DNA from 2 places in the Photobacterium sp. NCIMB 13483 genome. Region 2 is predicted to be linked to the other one. Evidence: predicted binding sites of a transcription regulator. Region 2 holds the regulator's gene; the other holds the start of a gene.

Region 1 (7,209 bases), on a different contig from region 2:
CTTTAATGGTTTAGTGGCGTGTGGTGGCTTCTCTTACGGTGACGTATTAGGCGCGGGTGAAGGCTGGGCAAAATCAGTGTTATTTAACAATATTGCCCGTGACCAATTTGCTGCATTCTTTACTCGTTCAGATACTTTGGCATTAGGGGTGTGTAATGGTTGCCAGATGATGTCTAATCTGCACGAGCTGATTCCAGGTGCTGATTTATGGCCGCGTTTTGTGCGTAACGAATCAGAACGTTTTGAAGCGCGCTTTAGTTTAGTTGAAGTACAAAAGAGTGATTCATTGTTCTTTAATGAAATGGCAGGTTCACGGATGCCAATCGCAGTTTCACATGGCGAAGGTCGAGTTGAAGTACGTAATGGCGAGCATTTGGCGGCGATTGAGCAGTCAGGCACGATTGCGCTGCGTTATCTTGATAACTACGGCAATGTTACTCAAAATTACCCAGCTAACCCTAATGGTTCGCCAAACGGTATTACAGGTTTAACCACGCAAGATGGACGAGTCACGATTATGATGCCGCACCCAGAGCGAGTATTCCGCACCGTGGCTAACTCTTGGCACCCAGATGATTGGAGTGAAAACAGTCCTTGGATGCGAATGTTCCGTAATGCGCGGGTTAACCTAGGCTAATAGATACATTCATTAAACATATAGAAGCTGTCATTTATTGGCAGCTTTTTTTATACTGTAACTGTGACACTTATAAATTTAAATATGAAGTTGATATTGATCACATTAACCGGGAAGGAACATTGGGATAATTAACGTAACGAATACGTAAAAATGACCACGGCGTCGTTACAAGGATGAAACAATGGGATGGGATGTTCCCAGTAGTTACCGTCTAATCGGTGCAACTAAATTACTTGCAGTGTTAGTTGTTATTGGTCTTATTCAACATTTTGATATGATCATTCAAGCCTTACGCTTTGATTTACTTAGCATGGTACCGATGAGTGTCACTATATTGGTATTGATCTCAGGAATACTTGCTTGTATTGGATTATTTCGAGGTAAGAAATGGGGGTTTATACCACTTTATTTTTACATTCCTGCTGCAACGTTATTTCTTCAAGTGAGTTTAATTCCTTTTATTCCTAATATTTTTCCGGTTAAACATCATGATATTGTTATTATGGTGATCAATGGCTTGGTATTACTGTACTCCGTGTCGCTACTTTTGCGACGAATGGAGACTAATTACATTAAAGAATATTAAATGGTATTAAATTACTGCATTGAATCTGTGATAATAGCTTTAATTTAATCAAGTCGGTGTTCGTAATCACGATCCCGATCTTCTGCTCAGCAAAGGATGATGATAATGAAAAAAATTGAAGCCATTATTAAGCCATTTAAACTTGATGATGTTCGCGAAGCGTTAGCGGAAGTGGGTATCACAGGCATGACAGTGTCAGAAGTCAAAGGATTTGGTCGTCAAAAAGGCCATACTGAGCTTTATCGTGGTGCCGAATACATGGTCGATTTTTTACCTAAAGTGAAAATTGAAATTGTAGTGACTGATGAAGTTGCAGAGCAATGTATCGACACCATCGTAGAAACAGCCCAAACAGGTAAAATTGGCGATGGTAAAATCTTCATGTTTGATATTGAGCGTGTGGTACGTATTCGTACCGGCGAAGAAGATGAAGATGCTATTTAATTTGTGATGGTTAATCATGATGAAACATCAAGAGGAGTTGCCACAGTGCAGCTCCTTTTTTATGGCTGTATTTTATGTCAATAAATAACCATTGAATCATGACGTCAATTTAGTAACTGATTACTGTTACAACAAAGAAAACCACATTTAGGACTTTCTGATTTAGATCAATTTATGTAATATAGACTGCAGATAAGAAATGAAAACGGAAACGATTGCGCCCGCGTGGCGTCTAGGTTTGTGACTTTTCGTTCATCACTAAAAATAGTATAAAACTTTGCCGAGTCAGGAGATACAGATGCTAAAGCGCGATATGAATATTGCTGATTATGATGCGGAACTATTTGCAGCTATTCAGGAAGAAACAGCCCGTCAGGAAGAACACATCGAGTTGATTGCTTCTGAAAACTACACCAGCCCACGTGTAATGGAAGCACAAGGTTCTCAGCTAACAAATAAATATGCTGAAGGTTATCCTGGTAAGCGTTACTACGGTGGTTGTGAGTTTGTCGATAAAGCTGAGCAACTTGCGATTGACCGTGCGTGTCAGCTATTTGGTGCAGAATACGCGAACGTTCAGCCACACTCTGGCTCTCAAGCCAATAATGCGGTTTACATGGCATTATTGAATGCGGGTGATACGGTATTAGGTATGAGTTTGGCACACGGTGGTCACTTAACGCACGGCTCACCTGTAAACTTCTCGGGTAAGTTATACAACATCATTCCTTACGGTATCGATGAAAATGGTCAAATTGACTACCAAGAAATGGAAGCATTGGCGTTAGAGCATAAACCAAAAATGATCATTGGTGGCTTCTCGGCTTACTCGCAAGTGGTTGATTGGGCAAGAATGCGTGAAATCGCTGATAAAATTGGCGCTTACTTATTCGTTGATATGGCACACGTTGCGGGCTTAATTGCGGCCGGTGTTTATCCAAACCCTGTGCCTCATGCACATGTTGTTACTACAACAACCCATAAAACATTAGCTGGCCCTCGTGGTGGTTTGATTTTGTCAAACGAAGGCGAAGATCTTTACAAAAAGCTTAACTCTGCTGTTTTCCCAGGTGGTCAGGGCGGTCCGTTAATGCATGTTATCGCAGCGAAAGCGGTGGCCTTTAAAGAAGCGATGGAACCTGAGTTTAAAGTTTACCAAGCAAATGTGGTTGTGAACGCTAAAGCAATGGTAGCTGAATTTATTAAGCGCGGTTATAACATCGTGTCTGGTAGTACAGAAAACCATTTATTCCTTGTTGATTTAATTGATAAAGGTATCACCGGTAAAGAAGCAGATGCAGCATTGGGTGCTGCAAATATCACGGTTAACAAAAACAGTGTACCCAATGATCCACGTAGCCCATTTGTAACTTCAGGCATTCGCGTAGGTACACCATCAATTACTCGTCGTGGTTTTGATGCCGATGATGCACGTCAACTTGCAGGCTGGATGTGTGATGTTTTAGATAACATCAATGATGCTGCTGTTATTGAAGCGACTAAAGAGAAAGTGCTTGAAATTTGTAAGCGTCTTCCCGTTTACGCATAATTTAGTCATGATACGGTATTAAATACCTATTATTACATATCAAGATAAGGCTTACCTGTTTAGAGATAAGCCTTTTTTGTTGTCTAAATAACATAAAATGTACCATTATTGATGATAATTGTTACTTTTAAGGCTATTTATTATAAAAAAGGAAGGGGATAGTCTCATTAAAGTGATGAAATGAGTTACACTGAGTCGATTGAATGTAGGAGGCTAAATGCATTGTCCTTTTTGCGGTGCAAATGACACCAAAGTAATCGATTCTCGATTGGTTGCAGATGGCCACCAAGTGCGCCGACGTCGCCAATGTTTAGCGTGCAATGAACGCTATACTACGTTTGAAACGGCAGAACTTGTGATGCCTCGCGTAGTAAAAACGAATGGCAACCGTGATCCGTTTAATGAAGAAAAATTACGCGGTGGTATTCAACGTGCGCTAGAAAAGCGTCCCGTGAGTACTGACGACATTGAACGTGCGGTAAATAGTATAAAATCTTGTCTTCGAGCAACCGGTGAACGTGAAGTACCATCTGAGATGATAGGTAATTTAGTGATGGAAGCTTTAAAAGAATTGGATAAAGTCGCTTATATCCGCTTTGCTTCTGTTTATCGTAGTTTTGAAGATATCCGTGAGTTTGGTGAAGAAATCGCTAAGCTGGAACGTTAAAACAAATAATCGTTAAGACCAACAATAATGACACACACTGATCAACAAATGATGTCGCGAGCAATAGTACTGGCTCAGCGCGGTCGTTATACCACAGCACCTAACCCTAAGGTAGGATGCGTGATTGTAAATAATGGCGACATTGTTGGTGAAGGGTATCATTATCAAGCCGGACAACCCCATGCTGAAGTGTTTGCATTGCGGCAGGCACAACAACGTGCTCAAGGGGCGACCGTCTATGTTACCTTAGAACCATGTTCTCATTATGGTCGAACGCCGCCCTGTGCTGAAGCATTAATTAATGCCAATGTGGCACGGGTTGTGTGTGCGATGGTGGATCCTAATCCTGCTGTTGCTGGGCGGGGTATTGCATTGTTGCAAGCGGCAGGTATTCAAGTCGATATTGGTATTTTAGCTTTGCAAGCACAAGCATTGAATCCTGGCTTTATTAAACAAATGACCCATCAAATGCCCTATGTTGAGCTCAAACTTGCCGCGAGTTTAGATGGGCGAACTGCGTTAGCAAATGGGGCAAGTAAATGGATCACCGGCCCTAAAGCGCGATCGGATGTTCAACAATTTCGTGCCTGTGCTGGGGCTATTTTGTCGACCAGTGCGACGGTTATTGCTGATGATCCTTCACTTAATGTACGCTGGAATGAGCTTGATGCATCTGTTCAGCAACAATACCCTCAGTCAGCGTTACGCCAGCCTATACGGGTTATTATTGATAGTCAGAATAGATTGACGCCTGAATATCAACTTTTCAACTTACCCGGAGAAACCATTCTTGCTCGTACTATGCTCGGTACTGAAGCGTGGCCCGATTCCGTGCAGCAATGGCAAATTCCAACTCAACCCAACAGTAACCAACTTGATCTGGTGGCTTTATTGTCGCGGTTAGCCGACTATGGCATTAATCATATTTGGGTTGAAGCGGGGGCTCGTTTGGCAGGAGCATTATTGCAACAGCAATTGGTTGATAGTTTGATTTTATATCAAGCCCCTAAACTAATGGGCAGTGATAGCCGTGGCTTGATTGATATCACCGGATTAACATCAATGACACAAACACCACTGTTAAATATTACTGATGTGGGGTTGGTTGGTGATGATATTCGTATTATAGCAACAGTACAAAATAATAAATAAAATAGTGAAATTAAGGGTTTATCATGTTCACTGGAATTATAGAAGCTGTCGGTAAAATATCAGCCATGACACCAAAAGGTGCTGATGTTTCTGTTACTGTTGATTCAGGATCGTTAGATTTATCAGATGTTAAATTAGGCGATAGTATTGCGACTAACGGTGTTTGCCTTACCGTCGTTAAATTAACGGGTAAAGGTTATGTTGCTGATCTTTCATTGGAAACATTAAACCGTACTGCTTTTGTAAATTATAAAGCAGGCCAAGTGGTTAATTTAGAAAAAGCGATGTTGGCAACGACACGTTTTGGTGGCCATATGGTGTCAGGCCACGTTGATGCTGTTGCTGAAGTGATTGAGCGTCAACATATTGGTCGTGCGATTGAATTTTGGATTAAAGTGCCACCGCAACTTGCTAAGTATATTTCAGAGAAAGGCTCTGTGGCTGTTGATGGCATTAGTTTGACCGTTAATGCTGTGCGTGGTGACGAGTTTAAGTTAACGATTGTGCCTCATACTGCGGCTGAAACGACCATGGCTGACTTCCATGTTGGTCGAAAAATTAACCTTGAGGTTGATGTTATCGCGCGCTACCTTGAGCGATTAATGCTCGGTGATAAAGCGGCGGAAAAGCAATCTCAAGTAACGATGGATTTATTGGCGAGAACTGGGTTTCTCGGTTAAGCATTGCTTTATGCTCAATAAAGCAACATAAGATTAAGGGTAGTATTATGATAAGTAGTGCAAAAGAAATCATTGATGATATTCGCCAAGGAAAAATGGTTATCCTGATGGATGATGAAGATCGTGAAAATGAAGGCGATCTTATTATTGCATCACAACATATCACCCCTGAAGCGATTAACTTCATGGCGACAAATGGCCGTGGCTTAATTTGTTTAACATTAAGCAAAACCCGTTGTCAGAAATTAGGCTTACCGTTAATGGTTCAAGATAACACTGAACAATTTGGAACGCCTTTTACTATCTCTATTGAAGCTGCAACAGGTGTTACAACGGGTATTTCAGCGGCAGACCGTTCTCGCACAGTGCAAGCTGCTGTGGCTGCTGATGCAACCGCGGCTGATATTGTTATGCCTGGTCATATCTTCCCATTAATGGCGCAAGAAGGCGGTGTACTTACACGAGCTGGACACACTGAAGCAGGTTGTGATGTTGCACGTCTTGCAGGTCTTGAGCCTTCAAGTGTTATTGTTGAAATTCTAAATGATGACGGCACCATGGCGCGCCGTCCTCAATTAGAAGTATTTGCTGAAAAACATGGCCTAAAATTAGGCACGATTGCTGATCTTATTGAATATCGTAATTTGCATGAAACGACGATTGAGCGTGTCGGCGAGTGTAAGCTTAATACCGAGTTTGGTGAGTTTGATATGATCACGTATCGCGATAAAATCGACGATCAAGTTCATTATGCGCTGCGTAAAGGCGACGTTGAAGCCAATGCACCTACGTTAGTACGTGTGCATTTACAAGATACCTTTAAAGATATTCTTCAATCAGGTGCGACTCAGTGGACATTGCCAGCGGCAATGCAGCGTATTAGTGCTGAAAATGGTGTACTCGTCGTGTTGAGTAAACAAGAGTCAACCGATAGTATTATCAATAAAGTGAAAAATATTGCAGCTGAAAATGAAGGTCGCCCACAAGTAAAGGCGAATCCATACAATCCTTCACGCCAAGTAGGTATCGGTTCGCAAATTTTATCTGATTTAGGTATTGGTAAAATGCGCTTATTGTCATCAAGTACACAACGTTACCATTCATTATCAGGCTTTGGCCTTGAAGTGGTTGAATATATTTGCGAATAATAGCGTATTGTATTTGCTGAGATGAATTCACGGAGCATTATTATTATTGATAATGCACACTTATTGGTTGGTTCTACAACGAATAAGCAATAAATATTAACAAATCCACTGAAACCGACGGTTGTGCGTAGCAGACATATCGTAAAGTGTGTTAGACTCCCGCGGTTTCTCAAACTGGAAAGACATAGTCACAGGAAGGCCCATGAAGGTAATTGAAGGCGCCATCGCGGCACCAAACGCAAAAATTGCTATCGTAATTGCACGCTTTAATAGCTTTATTAACGAAAGTTTACTTTCAGGTGCATTAGATGCGCTGAAACGTCAAGGTCAGGTTAGTGAAGAT
Region 2 (11,785 bases):
CTGCCTGCCATTACAGGCTCACAATTATTAGGCTTATGGGCCGATAGCATCATGGCGACATTAGAGCACAGTCTAAATCGTTGTAATTTATGGTTAGAAGGCATGAACATTGATGTTGGTAATAGCCCAGTAAAACCATGTGATACTTGTGAAGAAAACCCGGCTTACAATGGCAAATCAGCATGATTAGTATCAATAATCATCAGCAAAATGCAGATGAACTTACCCCTGATTTAACGCCTTTATTGGATATTATTTTTATTGTGATGGTGTTTTTATTACTTACCGCAACAGTAAAAATTAAAGCATTAGATGTGGAATTACCGCAAACCGCGACTCAAATATTACAAACAACCAAAGCCGATCCGATCACGATAAATCTCGTTGCCGCTGAACCTTATTGGGCATTAGATGGTCAATCGGTCGACAACTGGGATAACTTTTCACAACAACTATTAGCCGCTGTAAAAGCACATGCAAATAAACCCGTCGTTATTGGCGCTGATAAAAAAGCCTCCGTCGAACAGATGCTCAAGTTATTAGCTTTTCTACAAAAAAACGACATTAAAGCCACGCAACTATTAATGGAAGATCAACAATAATGGACCGTCATACCTCTTTTATAACTGCACCTTTTATAACTACACCTTTTTTACGACATATTTCTCAAAAAATACTGTTATCAACCACACTGTTTATCTCCGCATCAAGCTTATTTAGTCCCTTAGCCCATGCACAAACAAATTCAAATACAGCAAGAGTTATTAGCGCTGGTGCGGCTATTACTGAAATCATTAATGCATTAGGGGCCGAGCAACAATTAATTGCCGTCGATGTAACCAGTAAAACACTGGTGGCGGATGATATGCCTAAAGTCGGTTATCACCGTCAACTGTCAGCAGAAAGCCTGATTGCTTTAGCCCCGACTCGCATTATTGGCTCCGATGAAATGGGTCCACCAAAGACATTAACATTGTTAAAGCAATCGGGAATTGAGGTCGATATTGTTAACGGTGGCGAAACGGTGTCTGATTTACTGCATCGAATCGATCAAGTGGCAGCCTTAACCCAACATTCACAACAAGCGCAGCAGCTTAAACAGACCATAACCACCACAGTAAAAACAATTAAACAAAACAATTCACACCAGACTCAGCCTAAAAAAGTATTGTTCTTAATGATTCATGATGGACGACCAATTAGCGTTGCCGGAAAAAATACCACCGCCGACAGTATTATCACTTTAGCGGGGGCAATAAACCCAGCGGCAGCCGTTGTCGCAAACTATAAACCGGTTTCAACAGAGGCTATTTTACAAATGCAACCCGACATTATTTTACTCAGTAACCGTACAACAGCCTCCATCAAAGACATGGCACAACTTATCAAAAAAATGCCCGTCTTAGAGGCAACCCCTGCGGCAAAAAATAATGCGATTGCCGTGATTGATGGGACGGCATTAATTGGTGGCTTAGGCATCCATAGTATTAATGAAGCCATGCGCCTTAATCATATTTTCTACCCACAATCGTAATCTGAGATAAAGCCATCATGAACGACAGCCGTATTTCACCCCATGTTATTTACGCTATCAGTATTGGGTCATTGCTCTTTGCATTATTAAGCTCAATTGCGATTGGACCGATGGATATCAGTTATAAAGATAGTTTTATAGCGTTATTACCTGGAGACCATCAGCTTGCCGCTCATATTAATCTCGTGATCCATCAAATACGTCTACCACGAACATTATTGTGTATTGCTATCGGGGCAATACTGGCTATTTGCGGTGCTGTTCTACAGGGTTTATTTCGTAACCCCCTCGCAGACCCAGGTATTATTGGTATTTCAGGAGGAGCAGGCCTAGGCGCGGCGTTTGCGATCATTTTGTTTACCCCGTTAATGACGCAATATCCATTATTAATGAACATTGGCGCTGTGCCCTTCTTCGCTTTTTTGGGTGGCGCGCTGAGCACATATTTGGTGTATCACCTTGGCACCGATAAAAACGGTACATCTGTCGTGGTAATGCTATTAGCAGGTGTCGCAATTGGTGCTATTTCTGGTGCTGGTTTGGGGCTACTTAACTATATTGCCGATGATCAAGCGCTACGTGATTTTTCATTATGGTCAATGGGATCACTTGCAGGGGCGACTTGGTCAAGTATCTGTCTTGCCTTTGTGAGCCTCATTGTTATCTATTATTATTGTTATCGCCAAGCTAATGCATTGAACGCCTTTTTATTAGGAGAAGCTGAAGCTCGTCATATGGGTGTTAATGTTCAACATCTAAAGCGCAGTTTAATTATTGTATGTGCTGCTGGTGTGGGGATTACCGTTGCTATTACAGGTCCTATTGGCTTTATTGGTCTGGTGATCCCCCATTTAGGGCGCATGATTTCAGGCCCTAATCATAAAACATTATTGCCAATCTCAGCTATTCTAGGTGCTTTAATTTTACTTGTCGCAGATATGATCGCGCGTAGTGCTTTTGCACCACAAGAACTCCCCGTTGGTATTATTACCGCTATTTTAGGCGCTCCATTCTTCATTTATCTATTGAATAAACAAAAAGGCAGAATCGCATGACGGTAACCTCTGCACGCCCAACTGTCATTTCGGCACGTGATTTGCAATTAACATTGGCAGGAAAAGTATTATTAGATGACTTTAATATTGATATAAAAGCGGGTGAAATAACGGCGCTACTTGGGCCTAATGGCGCAGGAAAAAGCACGTTACTTAAAATACTCTGCGGTGAAATAACACCTGAAAGTGGGCAGGTTACATTTTTTAATCGCGATATTGAAGATTGGCAACGATCTGAACTGGCGTGTCATTTAGGTATTTTACCGCAACACAGTTCGCTGTCTTTCGCCTTTACCTGTAAAGAAGTGGTTGAACTTGGCACTATGCCGCTATGTTTGTCACGCCAAGAAATTGACGATATCACCCTCACAACCATGCGTAATACTGATGTTCTTCATCTTGCACCACGCTTATATCCCACGTTATCAGGGGGTGAAAAACAACGAATCCATTTCGCACGCGTGCTAACACAACTCAGTCAAGCTGATGATAAATGTATTCTAATGTTAGATGAGCCAACATCTGCCTTAGATCTCGCCCACCAGCATAAAACGCTACAAATGGCACAAACCATGGCAGCAAAAGGTGCCGCGGTTATCATCGTATTACATGACCTCAACTTAGCTGCGCAATATGCTCAACGTATGGTCATTATTCAACACGGTAAGATTCAAGCCGATGGATCACCATGGCAAGCATTACAGCCTGAAATAATTAACAATGTCTACGGTTGGAACATTTCCGTACATCCCCACCCTGTTCATGGTTATCCTTATCTACTATCCTAGTATTAAAGTTCATCGTCTTTTTGATTATCTCTTGTAAATTTCAGTAAAATTACTGAAATTTACGATTTTTTGTTGATAGTTATCAAATAATTTACTCCCAGACAATTGAAACGTTGCACTACGCGTAACACTCAGTAAAATGTGAACGCAAGCGATTACACTTGAAAAATATGCAATAATTATAAAGCCGCGAATAAATGCGGCTTTTAGTGTTAATACTATTTAAGTATGCAGTAGACACATTATTGGTGCCAAATTGAATAATTAACGAGAGACTTTACCGAAAAACATTGAATTATATTCATCTCAGTAATTACTCAATTTGGTACCTCACGATTAGCTAGAAACATCTCTAGCACCCATTATTAGAAGAATAAATATGGCAACCATTAAAGATGTTGCACGTATGGCTGGCGTTTCAACTACAACAGTTTCACACGTGATCAATAAAACGCGCTTTGTCGCAGAAGCAACACAGAAAAAAGTACTTGCTGCTGTTGAAGAGCTTAACTACGCACCAAGTGCTGTTGCGCGTAGCCTAAAATGTAATACAACCCGTACAATTGGCATGCTAGTCACTAAGTCAACCAACCCTTTTTTTGCTGAGGTTGTACATGGTGTTGAAGAGTATTGCTACCGTGAAGGTTACACGCTCATTTTATGTAACACTGAAGGTAACCTTTCTAAGCAATATGATTACTTGCGCATGCTTGCAGAAAAGCGTGTCGATGGCTTATTGGTAATGTGTTCTGATCTTGATCAGAAATTACTGGATCTACTTGAGCGTCAAAAAGACCTACCAATGGTAGTGATGGATTGGGGTCCAGAAAGCCCACATACTGATAAAATTCAGGATAATGCTGAGCAAGGTGGCTACATTGCGACTAAGTATTTTATCGATCATGGTCATAGCCGTATCGGTTGTTTATCAGGCCACAACGATAAATCAACGTGTCGTGAACGCCTAAAAGGCTTTAATAAAGCAATGGCAGAAGCAAACTTAGCGGTTAACGAAAACTGGATTCTTGAAGGTGACTTTGAGTGTGATTCAGCCGTTGAAGCTGCTGAGAAGTATATTGCAATGACAGATCGCCCAACCGCCATTTTCTGTTTCAATGATATTATGGCAATGGCACTGATCAGTACTTTTGAACAAGCAGGGTTACGCGTTCCTGGTGATATTTCAATTATTGGCTACGACAATATTGATCTTGCGCCTTACTTCGCGCCACCATTAACAACTATCCATCAGCCAAAGCGTCGTTTAGGTAAAACCGCCATTAAGATTTTAATGGAACGCATGAAGAACAAAGATCATGAACCTCAAATCTTTGAAATGACGCCAGCCATCGTTGAGCGCAAGTCAGTAAAGGATTTACGCTAACACGCCCCCTTTTGATTGAGCCAATATTTTTATTGGCTTTTTTATAGCTAATGAATTTCGCTCGATGATCCTACAAAAAATATCTTATTCTCAAAAACATGAACAAACTCACAGATTCATCAGCTTTAATTAATATTAAAACTTACCTTTTTAAAAGATCGAATATAATAGGTCTTGTAAATACATATAATAGTAAGCAAAAGACTTACAAATTATAAATAATACTTCTATATTGATAATATTATTTATAAAGTGATACATGGATGATTTAGAGTAGGAAAATTCTCTCGTAAATAACTTTAATAATAAGTCAATTTACGACTACTTTAATGTTAGGTGACACTCATTTATTCACCGAGTAGAAGTATGGATAAACCAATATTAAAAAACTCATTAAAATTATTAGACCATTTAGGTAATGTTAAATCGCGTTCTATGTTTGGTGGCTTTGGTATTTTCGCAGGCGAAGCAATGTTCGCACTTGTGGTTAATAATAAACTTCACCTAAGAGCAAACGCTAAAACTGAAGAGGAGTTTCAACAAGCGGGATTAGAACCGTACATCTATAAGAAACGTGGGTTTCCTGTAATAACTAAACATTACGCAATTCTTGATGAATGGTGGGAAGAACCTGAAAAAATAATAGAGCAAGCTAAATATTCTCTTGAAGCAGCACTTGCTGATAAAAAAGCAAAAGAATGTTGCGCGCCAGCTAGGATAAAAGATTTACCTAACTTACGCCTATCAAATGAAAGAATGCTCAAAAAAGCAGGTATTCAAACTATTGATCAACTATACGATCTTGGTGCACTCAACGCCTATAAGGCATTACAAAAAACACAAGAGGCATCATTAAGTTTAGAATTATTATGGGCTCTAGAAGGTGCTATACATGGCCAACATTGGTCTGTAATACCAGAAAGTAGACGTAACGAACTGCTCGCAAAACTATAATAAATATATTCGTCAACTGGCTAAGTGACGCTTAAGAATAAAGAGGCTCAGTGCCTCTTTAATTTATTTTATTCGATATCTGCATATAATCTTTCCAAACTATCCTTACTTGAACCTGCACTTCCTCTGAACACATCTTACTGTGTACATTAATTATACAGCACAATTAAAAATACACATTCCATGAAAAAATAGTTATCCAAGATCCTGTTTATTCTTTATATCGAAAATCATAGATACATCCTTCATAAAAACGTATTTTTAACGTTCTTGAACGAATATTTATCCAATACCACACTAAAGCATCATTCACCACATAAAATGTAACAATTCATACATTCATTATTGTTATTTGTTCTTTGTTATATCTAATAATTTTTTGAATAATAAAAATTTTTGTCATTAAATGAAATACAATATCACTTCCCTCGGTCTTGCTACTTAAGAGTCGATGTGATTCTCATTTAATAAGGACATACCTTGCGTATATTAACCAAAAAAACATTCTCATTATGGGTCAAACCTTTGCTATGGCTTCAAAAACGCCATTTTGGCAATATTCTCAATCCCGCGAAACTATGGGGACAAAAACCAGTGCTTTTCTGGTTAGTGGCTTTGTTCTTTGGTTACCTTGATCGTAAAAAATCACCGATTGATGCAGTGATACGTTCATTAGTCTGTGTACGAGTATCACAACTAAATGATTGTGCTTTCTGTGTTGACGCTAACGGCATGAAATTAGCAGAGCGCTGCCATTCATTAGAAAAAATTAAAGCACTTGCACACTGGCAATCTTCTGATCACTTTTCAGAGCAAGAACAAGCAGTGTTAGCTTATACCGAAGCAATGACTCTTAGCGATCAACATGTCAGTGATGAAATGCTAGCAGCGCTTGCAACATGGTATAGCAGCGATGATATTATTGAATTAACCGCATTAGTGAGTTTTCAAAATTTATCCGCTAAGTTTAATACTGCGCTAGATGTTCCTGCACAAGGTTTTTGCTCATTACCTATTCGGCCTCAACAAAGGAGCCACGATGAAAAGTAATAAACTTTTGTTGCTTACCGTTATATTGGCAATTATTGGCACTTGGTTTTATTTTGACCTTGGCCAATACCTTACCCTTGAAGCGGCTAAACGTGAACAATTAACCCTGCAAGACTATATTATTGAAAATCCAATTACATCTTATATTGGCTTTTTTAGTTTATATATTTTAGTCACTGCTCTGTCTATTCCTGGCGCATCAATATTAACCTTATTAGGCGCAGCTTTATTTGGTTTCTGGGCCAGCCTAATTATGGTGTCTTTTGCCAGTACAATAGGCGCAACACTGGCCTTTCTATCTAGTCGTTTTATTTTACGTGATTGGGTACAAGCAAAATTTGGTAATCGCTTAACAACCTTAAATGATGGCATAAAGAAAGAAGGCGGATTTTATCTGCTAAGTTTACGTTTAATTCCTGTTTTCCCTTTTTTCCTTATTAATCTTTTAATGGGATTAACCATAATTAAAACCCGTACTTTTTTCTGGGTTAGCCAATTAGGAATGTTAGCGGGTACTGCCGTTTATATTAATGCGGGTACTCAACTTGGAAAAATAGATTCACTCAGTGGCATCATCTCTGCCCCCGTTTTATTCTCTTTAGTTCTACTTGGCATTTTCCCATTACTTACAAAATGGATCATGAAAACAATGGCTATTAAAAAACAATACAAACAATGGCAAAAGCCCGCTCGCTTTGATCAGAATCTAGTTGTCATTGGTGCAGGTTCTGGCGGTTTAGTTAGCGCGTACATTGCTGCCGCAGTAAAAGCAGATGTTACTCTTATTGAACGTCACAAAATGGGAGGCGATTGTTTAAATACTGGTTGTGTTCCATCAAAAGCACTTATTCGTGCAGCACATACTGCGGCTGATATCAAAAATGCATCAGCACTTGGTATCGATGCTCACATTGATAATATCGATTTTACACAAGTGATGGGCCGCATTCATAAAGTCATTACTAAAATTGAACCCCATGATTCTATCGAGCGTTACAGTAAGCTTGGCGTAAATTGTATTACCGGTGATGCAACTATTGTCTCGCCATGGGAAGTTGAAGTGAATGGCACCCGTATTACAACCCGTAATATTGTTATCGCAACGGGTGCGCGTCCATTAGTACCAGCCATACCTGGTTTGAATACTGTTAATTACTTAACATCTGATACTGTGTGGCAATTAACTGCCCTGCCTAAGCGATTATTAATCCTTGGTGGTGGCCCTATTGGCTGTGAATTAGCACAAAGTTTTTGTCGATTAGGTGCCGAAGTCACTATTGTTGAAAGATCACCTCAGCTATTAAATCGTGAAGATCGCGATGCTGCTCAATTAGTTGAACAATCGCTTGTACACGATGGCGTTAATATCTTACTGCAACATAATGCTGTTCAATTTGAATCAACGTTTGATGATAATGGTCAACGAATTCAACGTGCCATCGTTGAACATAACAACCAACAAGTTAGCATCGAGTTTGATGCAGTAATGGTCGCTTTAGGCCGTGTTGCAAATGTGCAAGGATTTGGTTTAGAGGAACTCGGCATTACCACAACAGAGCGTGGCACTGTCGCTGTAAACCAATACCTACAAACACAATATCCTAATATTTATGCCGTCGGTGATGTTGCTGGCCCTTACCAATTAACTCACGTAGCTGCACATCAAGCATGGTATGCCGCGGTTAATAGCCTATTTGGTGCCATTAAAAAATTTAAAGTCGATTATTCAGTTATTCCGGCCGTCACTTACACGGCACCTGAATTAGCAAGAGTTGGCATTAATGAAAAAGAAGCGCAAGCGCAAGGGATTGATTATGAAATCACCCGCTATGGATTGGATGATTTAGACCGCGCTATTGCTGATGGTTATGATGAAGGTTTTATTAAAATATTAACCCCTAAAGGTAGCGATAAGATTCTGGGTGCCACTATTGTTGGTCACCATGGCGGTGATTTATTAGCTGAGTTTACGCTCGCAATGCGTCATAACTTAGGGCTAAATAAGATCTTAGGCACGATTCATCCTTACCCAACCATGAGTGAAGGTGCAAAATACACCGCTGGCGTATGGAAACAAGCCCATGCCCCTCAAAAACTGCTTGCTTGGGTCAAAAAATATCACCACTGGATGCGTAATTAATCATTACGCCAATAAGGATATCGATTGTGATAACAGCATTTTCTACTTTAAAAAAGCTGACGTTAACTGCTGCACTGGTCATTGGTAGTGTAACGGCACACGCCAGTGAACAGCATAAAAACGTTAATATTATGCCCACATGGCAACAAACCCTTGCTCAAGCTAAGGGAGAAACCGTCTATTTTAATGCTTGGGGTGGCAGCCAAGAAATAAATGATTATCTGTTATGGGCTAATACCCAATTACAACAGCGTTATGGTGTCACTTTAAAACAAGTTAAAGTGACCGATATAGCGGAAACCACACAACGTTTATTGGCAGAAAAAACCGCAGGCAAAAACAGCGGTGGTAGTGTTGATATGGTATGGATCAATGGCGAAAACTTTCGTTCAATGAAGCAAAATGGGCTGTTGTATGGGCCATTTACGCATCAGCTTCCAAACTGGAAATATGTCAATAAATCACTGCCTATTGATAAAGACTTCTCTGAACCAACTCAAGAACTAGAAGCACCATGGGGTGTTGGCCAACTGGTGTTTATTTATGATCCTGAAACGCTAAAAAATCCACCCAAAAGCTTCAAGGCATTATTAGCTTTAGCTCAGCAACATCCTGGAAAAATTAGCTACCCTAAGCCACCAGAGTTTCATGGAACAAGCTTTTTAAAAGCAGCACTGTTAGAACTCACACCAGACAAAAAAGCATTATATCAACCCTTACAGTTACCTAAAGATCAAGCGCTGTTTGATCGCGTAACAGCACCATTATGGCATTATCTTGATCAGCTCCACAAAGTAGCATGGCATCAAGGAAAGCAATTCCCTGCGGGCACAGCTGAAACGGTACAGTTACTTGATGATCAACAATTATTATTAGCGATCACCTTTAACCCTAATGCGGCAGCTGCAGCCATTGCGAATGGTAATTTAACTGATAAAGCAAAAACTTATGCCTTTAGTGCTGGCGCATTAACTAACATCCACTTTGTTGCAATTCCGTGGAACGCAAATGCCAAAGCCGGTGCATTAGTAGCGATTAATTTCTTATTAAGCCCAGAAGCACAAGCGCACAAAGCTGACACCAATGTGTGGGGAGATCCTACTATTTTAAGTCCGCAGGCGTTTAAACAATTGCCGCCATCATATAACAAACCGAGCTTTACGCCTTACCCTTCAATTGCAGAGCCAAACCCAACATGGCTAGCAGCAATTGAACATCAATGGCAGCTAAGATACGGCAACTAATTTACAGTAACTAACTCACTGTTATATTTATTATAAATTAAGCTAACTTGCATTATGATAGCAAGTTAGCTTTCCTTGTTTGATGTTTATTTGAGCCCTATGTTAGCCATTATATTTGTTGTCACATTATTGCTATTTGCAAGTCCATTGATCATTGGCTTTCTTGGTATGCTTGCACCTGCTTTTGCATGGCTACCAGCATTAAACATGCATCAACCATCGCTATTAGGTTGGCAGCAACTTTTTGCCTGGCCTGATCTTGGTCATTCAATTGCTTTAACACTACTGTCAGGTTTAGGCAGTACATTACTGGCACTATGGTGGTGTTATTTGATATTGCGCCGCTATTGGCTTAGCCCAAAGTGGCAAAAAATTGAACGCTTACTAGCCCCGTTACTCGCTTTCCCTCATATTGCTTTTGTGCTTGGTTTTGGGCTGATGTTCTCATCAACAGGCTGGATTGCCCGTATTTGGCACCATACAGGCCTCGCAGATACTCTTTATCCTGTGCTTATTCATGATAGCTTTGGTTTAGGATTACTGTTTGCATTAGCCATTAAAGAAACACCCTTTTTATTATTAATGAGCATCAGTATTCTAAAACAGCTGGATATAAAACGTCTTTATCAAGCATCTATGAGTCTGGGATACAACCATCAACAAATATGGTACATGGTTATACTGCCGCTATGGCTACCCAAATTACGCTTGGCGATTTTCGCGGTTGCTGGTTACGGACTTGCCGTGGTTGATGTGGCATTAATTATTGGCCCCACTCACCCCAGCACATTTTCAATGCTAATTTGGCAATGGTTTACTGATGGTGACTTAACCCAACTTCCACGCGCAGCAGCAGGAGCATTGTTATTATTTGGTATTGTCATCATTACTTTTGGACTATTACGTTTAATAGAATGGTGGCGATTATCATACGCAACATCATGGCAATATCGCGGCGCAATTCGACACTCAACCCGTCGAATTCCCTCGCCTATTGCCGCTTTTTTTAGTCATGGTTTATTATTGTTACCGTTAATTATGCTGCCTATTTTGGCTGTATGGTCATTTGCTTTACGGTGGCGTTTTCCTGACTTACTCCCCAGCCGTTATAGTGTCCGTTTTTGGCAACAGCAATTTGAACCACTACAACAGCTCATCGGTAACAGTATTTTTCTCGCATTAATCAGCAGCTGTTGTGCCTTAATCATGGTGATTCTTTGCCTTGAATATCGCCAAAAGTATCAACGTGGAATCCCTACAGTACTGATCGCGATTCCAATGGTTGCGCCACAATTATCGCTATTATTTGGTATGCAGACAGCGGTCTCTTTTGTCTCTGGCCACTATTTTTGGCAATGGGTAATTTGGAGCCATTGGCTTTATGTTTTCCCGTATATTTATCTTACGTTAGATGGGCCATGGCGCAGTTATGATCAACGATTAGATCAAACAGCAAGAAGTTTAGGCTTAAATGGCTGGCAAACATGGTGGCGAGTTAAGTTTCCACAGCTAAAACCTGCATTATGGTTAGCCTTTGCGGTTGGCTGTAGTGTCAGTTTGGCACAATATTTACCCACTCAAATGCTAGGCGCTGGGCGCGTATCCACCTTAACCACTGAAGCGGTAACGCTTGCTA

Evidence for each region. Region 2 encodes PurR, which represses purine synthesis genes. Its sites were predicted from a motif close to TNANGNAAACGTTTNCNTNA; they were not measured.
Region 1: a site for PurR is predicted at 1,874-1,893, ahead of glyA (serine hydroxymethyltransferase). Genes of this name have one in related genera too.

What each region holds. Positions count from the first base shown of each region.
Region 1 covers NZ_PYLV01000009.1:62,525-69,733, reverse strand. The annotation lists gene purL (phosphoribosylformylglycinamidine synthase) at 1-637, shown strand, start outside; gene C9I86_RS09380 (hypothetical protein) at 822-1,226, shown strand; gene glnB (nitrogen regulatory protein P-II) at 1,332-1,670, shown strand; gene glyA (serine hydroxymethyltransferase) at 1,969-3,219, shown strand; gene nrdR (transcriptional regulator NrdR) at 3,437-3,886, shown strand; gene ribD (bifunctional diaminohydroxyphosphoribosylaminopyrimidine deaminase/5-amino-6-(5-phosphoribosylamino)uracil reductase RibD) at 3,911-5,038, shown strand; gene C9I86_RS09355 (riboflavin synthase) at 5,062-5,718, shown strand; gene ribBA (bifunctional 3,4-dihydroxy-2-butanone-4-phosphate synthase/GTP cyclohydrolase II) at 5,766-6,866, shown strand; gene ribE (6,7-dimethyl-8-ribityllumazine synthase) at 7,069-7,209, shown strand, end outside.
Region 2 covers NZ_PYLV01000011.1:3,959-15,743, reverse strand. The annotation lists gene C9I86_RS10455 (MotA/TolQ/ExbB proton channel family protein) at 1-186, shown strand, start outside; gene C9I86_RS10450 (biopolymer transporter ExbD) at 183-602, shown strand; gene C9I86_RS10445 (hemin ABC transporter substrate-binding protein) at 602-1,534, shown strand; gene C9I86_RS10440 (iron ABC transporter permease) at 1,552-2,589, shown strand; gene C9I86_RS10435 (heme ABC transporter ATP-binding protein) at 2,586-3,377, shown strand; gene purR (HTH-type transcriptional repressor PurR) at 3,757-4,761, shown strand; gene C9I86_RS10425 (TfoX/Sxy family DNA transformation protein) at 5,128-5,715, shown strand; gene C9I86_RS10420 (carboxymuconolactone decarboxylase family protein) at 6,196-6,765, shown strand; gene C9I86_RS10415 (FAD-dependent oxidoreductase) at 6,755-8,905, shown strand; gene C9I86_RS10410 (ABC transporter substrate-binding protein) at 9,037-10,149, shown strand; gene C9I86_RS10405 (ABC transporter permease) at 10,249-11,785, shown strand, end outside.